DNA from 3 places in the Rothia sp. LK2588 genome. Region 1 is predicted to be linked to each of the others. Evidence: riboswitches for the same ligand, from Rfam matches in the RefSeq annotation. Region 1 holds a riboswitch; each other region holds the start of a gene.
The links. A riboswitch is a leader RNA that binds a small molecule or an ion and turns the genes downstream of it on or off. The one in region 1 is predicted to bind thiamine pyrophosphate.
Positions count from the first base shown of each region.

Region 2: linked by a shared signal. The riboswitch ahead of VVR12_RS03875 (bifunctional hydroxymethylpyrimidine kinase/phosphomethylpyrimidine kinase) and the one ahead of VVR12_RS10135 (ABC transporter ATP-binding protein) in region 1 are both predicted to bind thiamine pyrophosphate.
Region 3: linked by a shared signal. The riboswitch ahead of thiO (glycine oxidase ThiO) and the one ahead of VVR12_RS10135 (ABC transporter ATP-binding protein) in region 1 are both predicted to bind thiamine pyrophosphate.

Region 1 is NZ_JAYWLS010000004.1:333,171-335,432, reverse strand. It holds gene VVR12_RS10145 (MFS transporter) at 1-112, opposite strand, end outside; gene VVR12_RS10140 (DUF4235 domain-containing protein) at 233-496, opposite strand; TPP riboswitch at 647-747, shown strand; gene VVR12_RS10135 (ABC transporter ATP-binding protein) at 799-2,262, shown strand, end outside.
Region 2 is NZ_JAYWLS010000001.1:820,315-822,576, reverse strand. It holds gene VVR12_RS03875 (bifunctional hydroxymethylpyrimidine kinase/phosphomethylpyrimidine kinase) at 1-1,143, opposite strand, end outside; TPP riboswitch at 1,133-1,232, opposite strand; gene ppgK (polyphosphate--glucose phosphotransferase) at 1,258-2,100, opposite strand; gene map (type I methionyl aminopeptidase) at 2,151-2,262, opposite strand, start outside.
Region 3 is NZ_JAYWLS010000001.1:483,283-485,544, reverse strand. It holds gene thiO (glycine oxidase ThiO) at 1-1,180, opposite strand, end outside; TPP riboswitch at 1,174-1,275, opposite strand; gene thiE (thiamine phosphate synthase) at 1,407-2,075, shown strand; gene VVR12_RS02305 (hypothetical protein) at 2,136-2,262, shown strand, end outside.

The DNA of each region.
Region 1 (2,262 bases):
GGGTGGAGCCGGAGTCACGGGCAGAGCTTGGTTCTCGGCTCGTGGCGGAGACGCGGTGAGCCTCCGGGGTGGGGCGGCCGTGCGGGCGGGAAGAGGAGCGCGGTGAACTCATAGGTTTAAGCCTAACGGTCTCCGGGCGCTCGCGGCCGTGCGGCACCCGATGTGGCGGGCGGGCACGAAAAAGCTCCCGCCCCGTGAGGGAGCGGGAGCTTGATCGGTGCGGGGAGAAGAATTAGATCTCCTTCTGACCGCCGCGAGCCTTGTTCTTCGCCTGAGCCTTTGCTGCGGCACGAGCCACGAAGACCTTGATCAGGGTGCCGGTCATACCGGAGATAGCAGCCCAGATCAGGATGTCGCGCCAGCGCTCATCGTCTTCGGGGTTGTTCTGCGGGGGCTCGTTGCCGGTGACCTTGCGCCAGGTAGCGGTCAAAATCTTGTTAGCCAGAGCCACGCCGCCCAGCGATGCTGCGGAGCTGACGATCTGAATCGGGTTCATATGAAAACGTCCTTTGGTTCGGTTTTTGAAAGGATACGAGTCTCAGAATATCCCCAACCGCTCTCTCAATCCATCCACACGCCGCACCGGCATGACACCGCCGGGTCTCACGGCGTAGACTAAACACCACACGTTTTGAATTTGATACGTGAGAAACGACAGGGGAGCACCGCCCGGTGCTGAGAGTGCGTACGCAGACCCTCGAACCTGATCCGGTTAGTACCGGTGGAGGAAGTCGAGTTCTCCAAGTCCACGGTTGTCCGTGGCCCCCTTCCATGCTCACTGGAAGGCAGATCAGTTTCATGGCCTCAAGCCACCAGTCATCGCGCACCGTCGGCGCTCGCATCGACGCCGCGGACTTCGGCTGGCACCATCCCACCCGCGAACACCCCTCTGTGCACGATCTGAACTTCACCATCGCTCCCGGCGAGAAAGTGCTGTTGCTGGGCGGCTCGGGTGCGGGTAAGTCGACGGTGTTACACGCTATGGGCGGATTGATGCACGACGAAGACGGCCAGTCTCAGCTGGGTCAAATGAGCCTCAACGGTCAGCCCTCGCACGAGACGCGCGGCGTGTCGGGCCTGATGCAGCAAGATCCCGAATCATCGGTGGTGCTGGCCCGGGTCGGTGATGACGTCGCGTTCGGCCCCGAAAACCTGGCGGTGCCCCGCGACGAGATCTGGACGCGCGTGGTGGCGTCCCTGCGCGCGGTCGGCTTGGATGACCTGGCGCTGAATCACCCCACCCACGCGCTTTCCGGCGGGCAGAAACAGCGGCTCGGGCTGGCCGGGATCCTGGCCATGCACCCCGGCGCGCTGCTGCTCGACGAACCCACCGCCAACCTTGACCCCGCCGGCGTGACCGAGGTGCGCGACGCCGTCTTGGCCGCGCAGGCCGCCACCGGGGCCACCCTGGTGGTCATCGAACACCGCGTGGGCGTGTGGGCCGAGCACATGGACCGGGTGATCGTGCTGGGACCTGAAGGCATCACCCACGACGGTTCCCCCGAAACCGTGTTGGAACAGGCCCGCGAAGAACTCATCGCCGCCGGTGTGTGGCTGCCCGGGTACGTCCCGCAGGTTCCCGAACGCGCCGAGAACCCCGGCGAGGTGCTGTTGACCGCCCGCAACCTGGGCATCACCCGGCAGAACCCCACCCGCGCACAGCTCAAACAACGCGCCCGGTCGTTGGCCGCCGGGGACGAACCGCGGTTACCGCTACCTACCGTGACCAGCGGCATCGACGTGGACGTCCGCGCCGGCGAACACCTGGCCATCCTGGGGGACAACGGTGCGGGGAAGTCGACGCTGGCGCTCACCCTGGCGGGTCTGCTGGCACCGACCGAAGGCACCCTGGAGGCCACCGACACCCTGCGCACTGACCAGCAGGGTGAGTACGCGCCCCGCCTCGGGGCCGACATCTTCTCCTGGAAACCCGCCGACCTAGCCTCCCGAGTGGGGCTGGTCTTTCAGGAACCAGAACAGCAGTTCCTCAAGGCGACCGTGCGGGAAGAACTGGAGTTTGGCCCCCGCCACCTGACCAAGTTGCGCCGTGAACCGCTCGACGAGGCGGAACTGGCGAGGCGCACCGAAGAACTCATGAGCCGCCTGCGGCTGGGGCACCTGGCCGAGGCGAACCCGTTCACGCTCTCCGGCGGGGAGAAGCGCCGCCTCTCGGTGGCCACCGCGTTGGCCACCTCCCCGCGGGTGTTGATCCTCGACGAACCCACCTTCGGGCAAGACGCCAATACCTGGCGCGAGTTGGTG
Region 2 (2,262 bases), on a different contig from region 1:
GACCCACAGGCGCCGCTCATCCGGGTTCTCCGCCAGCGACGCCAGCCGTGCCAGCACCGACCCGTAGACGGAGAGGTAATAGTCGTCTTGCCCGATATAGAACCGGAACTGCTCCTCATCGAGGGTCGCGTTGACGAGAGCGGGAATGAACCCTTCCGTTCCAAATCGGTGGAGGGAATGCCCGGTGAGTGACCACAGCCTTTCGGTGTGCGGCCCGGCGGGGGCTACCACGGCCTGCGGCGCCGGGACATCGCGGAACACGCGCGGGCGCTGATCCGAGAACTCCGCCTGACGCCGCAGGCGGTGAAAATGATCGATGGGTCCGTTGCCCGAACCCACCTGCAACGCCTCGCCGTTCTCTAGGGCCTCGCGCACCCAGGCGGTCGCCCAGGCCACCGCGTCTTGGGCGGAGTAACCCGCACCCAGACGCGTCGCAATGGCGGAGGAGAGCGAGCATCCGGTGCCGTGCGCTGCGGTCGTGTGTACCACTGGTGAAGGGGCCTGTGCTCGAATACCCGTGGCATCGACCAACAGGTTGTCGCGGTCGTCCTCGCCACTGAGGTGCCCGCCCTTGGCCACCACCTGCACCCCGGTGAACGCCGCCAAGCGCTGAGCCTGCGCCACCATCTCATCACGGGTCCCCGCCTGCTCCTCTTGCACCAGCTGGGCCAGCTCGATCAGGTTCGGCGTGATGATGGTGGCGCGGCGCAACAGCTCGCCTGAGATAGACTCGGCCAGCGCGTGGCCCGAGGAGGCGACCATCACCGGGTCGACGACCACCGGGATCTGTTCGGGGAGTTCGTCGAGCCAGTCGATGACGGCCTGCGTCGAGGGTGCGTCTGCGATCATGCCGATCTTGACCGCGTCGATGACCACGTCGTTGCTGACAGCGCGCAACTGGGCGGTGAGAAACTCGGGGTCGGGGGTGTGAATCTCTTGCACCCCGCGCGTGTTTTGAACCACCAGCGAGGTCACCACCCCCATGCCGTACCCGCCGGCGGCCGCAATCGATTTGAGGTCTGCGTGCAAACCTGCACCGCCGGTAGGGTCTGTGCCCGCGATCGATAAAACGCGAGCGACCGCGGGCCGAGAACCCTCGGCGTGCGCGGTCGTTGAAGAAGTATGCAGATATGACTGAGCCATGTCACAATCCCTTCGCTAGTTCTAACTAGATCAGGTTCGACGGGTGTTATCTCAGCTCCCCACGGTAGGGAGCACCCCGTGTGTCACAGCTCATGATAGCAGAGAGCTATCGCCCTAGTCGTTGGTGTGATCCCAACCGGCAGCCCAGAGGGCGGCGCCGACGATGCCGGCATTGTTACGCAGGGTCGCCATTACGATCGGGGTGCGAACGTCATCTTCGAAGTAGGGCAGGAACTTCTGCGGGTTTTTCGAGATACCCCCGCCGATCACGAAGAGATCGGGGGAGAAGAGCATCTCCACGTGGGTGAAGTAGCGCTGCAGGCGCTTGCCGTACTTCTTCCACGAGAGGTCCTCGCGCTCGCGGGCGCGGGCGGAGGCGCGCGACTCGGCGTCGTGACCGTCGATCTCCAGGTGACCGAGTTCGGTGTTGGGGATCAGATTTCCCTCGTTGATCAGTGCGGAACCGATGCCGGTGCCCAAGGTGATGACCGCGATGAGGCCGCCGTGGTCGCGTCCTACACCGTAGTGAGCCTCGGCCAAACCGGCGGCGTCGGCGTCGTTGAGGGCATGCACGCGGCGGCCGCCCAGCGCGGCAGACATGATGCCTTCCAGGTCAGCGCCCACCCACGATTCGTCCACGTTGGCCGCCGAGAGGGTGATGCCGTTCTTCACCACGGCGGGAAAGTCGATGCCGATCGATGAATCCGGTGCCGGGGCGAGCTCGCGCGATTGCAGCTCTTCGACGATCTGGACGACCACCTCGGCGCAGGCCTCGGGAGTAGCCGGCGAGGGGGTGGGGATGCGGAAGCGTTCGGAGACCAGGTTGCCGGTGCGGATGTCGACGACACCGCCCTTCATGCCGGTGCCGCCTATATCGATGCCGATCGCCAGGTCCTCGGGGTTCGGCTTGAAAACTTCGGTCTGACCTTCAACGGTTTCTACAATGGTGTTGCTCATAGCTTCTTTCTGAGGGCGGCCGCCAGCAGGCGGCGAGTGAATGATAATGGTTAGGAGATCGTGGGCAGGGTCAAGATGTCGGCCCCGTCCTCGGTGACCACGAGGGTGTGTTCGAACTGGGCGGTGCGCTTACGATCGCGGGTGACCACGGTCCAGTCGTCC
Region 3 (2,262 bases), on a different contig from region 1:
TGTCTGTGATGAGGTGGGTGACGATTTCTGAGCCGCGGGCTGCCAGGAGGATGCCGTGGCGGAAGTACCCGTTGGAGACGGTGAGGTGTTCGATGGGTTTCTCTCCCCGATGTACGGGGCCGATGAGGGGTAGGTCGTCGGGGGTGCCGGGGCGTGCCCGGGAGATGACTTCGTAGAGTTCGAGTTCGGTGATGGCTGGGATGAGGTCGTGGGCGTCGCGAAGCAGCTGGTAGACCCCGCCGGCGTTGATGCCGGGAAGGCGGTCTTCGCGGGAGGTGGCACCGATGACGAGGGTGTTGTCTTCGCGGGGCACGATGTAAACGGGGTTGCCGCGGACGACCCCGCGGACGGTGGAGGTGAGGAAGGGGCGTTGGTTCTCGGGTATGCGTAGGCGTAGTACGTCCCCGTAGACGGGTCTCAGCGGCAACGTGGAGACCTCGGGGATGCCGTGGAGGTCTGTGGCGCCGAGCCCGTTGGCGATGATGATGTGTTCGGCGGTGGTGGTGCCGGGGTTCCCCGTTTGGTCTCGCCAGGTGACGGCGCGCGCGGTGGGGTGCGGGGCGTCCGCGATCAGGACGCCGGTTGCGGTGACGGGGTGGATCTCGCCGGTGAGGTGGTTGGCGAGGGCGCTGGCGAACCAGCGGGGGTTGATTTGGTGGTCGCCGGTGATTTGGATGGCGCCGGTGAGCCGTGGGGAGAGTACCGGTTCGGTGGTGCGTGCGGCGCGGATGCTGATGGGTGTGGTTTCGAGGCCGAGTTCGCGTTGGTAGTCGGCGAGTTCGGTGAGTGCTTGTTTGTCTGCGGTGTCGTAAGAGCAGACGAGGGTGGGTGTGTCGCGGAGTCCGACGTTCTCCCCTGTGGTGTGTTGGACGTCGGCGGCCAGTTCTGCGTAGAGTTCGGCGGCGCGTTTCATGAGGGGTACGAGGGGTTCTTGGCGGAACTGCACTTCGGAGGCGGGCGCGAGCATGCCGGCGGCGGCGCGGGTGGCTTCGCTGGCGGGTGCGGGGTCGAGTAGTGTGACGGTGCGTCCGGCCCGTTGAAGGCGGAAGGCTGTGGTGAGGCCGATGATGCCGGCGCCGATGATGAGGATGTCGGTGTGCTCTGGTGGGGTGTTGGGCGCGGGTGTAGATTGGTGGATAGCGGCGTCGCTATCGGCTGGGTTGTAGAGGGTAGCGCCCATGGGCAACACTTCCTTTCGGCGGCATGATCCGCATCAAGTTCGACGGTCGGCTTTTCGCCCTCTCAGCCCGCTATGGGGCTCCCGTAGGTTCTCTTCACTATAAACCCGCCCGATCACTGATGGAAAGATTGTAGGGTCTTCGATGACTGAACATGACACGTTGAATGATGGGACTCCCCTAGGTACTGACCGTGCTGGGCAGGAGCCCGCGGTGAGCGGTGGCGTTATGCCCGGTGGTGGTGTGGGCCGGGGGCGTGGGCAGCGGGTGGAGTTGTTGAATGCCGCGCGCCTGTACCTCTGCACGGATTCCCGCGCCGATCGTGGGGACCTTGAGGAGTTTTTGGATGCCGCGTACGCCGGCGGTGTCGACATTATCCAGTTGCGGGATAAGAAGATTTCGGCTGCGGAGGAGATCGCCGCGTTGCTGATCTTGAAGCGGGTGGCTGCCCGTCACGGCAAGCTGTTTGCCGTCAATGACCGCGCCGATATCGCTGCGCTGGTCGGCGCCGACGTCTTCCATGTGGGCCAGGACGATCTCTCCCCCGCCCAGGCGCGCGAACTTTTGGGCCCGGACGTGATCATTGGCCGCTCGACGCATGCCCCCGGGCAGGCCGATGAGGCGATCGATAACCCCGAGGTAGACTACTTCGCCTGCGGGCCCGTGTGGGAGACCCCCACCAAGCCCGGGCGCGCTGCGGCGGGTTTGGGTTACCTGCGCTATGTGGCGGACAAGAAACCCGCCAAACCGTGGTTCGCGATCGGAGGGGTCAACCCCGAGACCTGCCCGCAGGTGCTGGACGCCGGGGCGCACCGGATCGTGGTGGTCCGCGCGATCACCGAGGCGACGGAGTCCCGCCAGGCGGCACAGCGGTTGGTCGCGGCGTTGGCTGGCTAAGCGTTGGGCCCGTCTTCCCCGGGGCGAGGCCGATTTGACCTGTTTGCCTAAAATTGCCCTGTGCAGAATCTTCTCTTCCCCTCCGATCCGACCTCGGCCGCCGATTCCTCCTGTGAGGCGGTCCTCTTTCGCGACCTGAAATGGGTCGACCGCTCCCCCACGGTCGTCATCGAACCGCTACTGAACG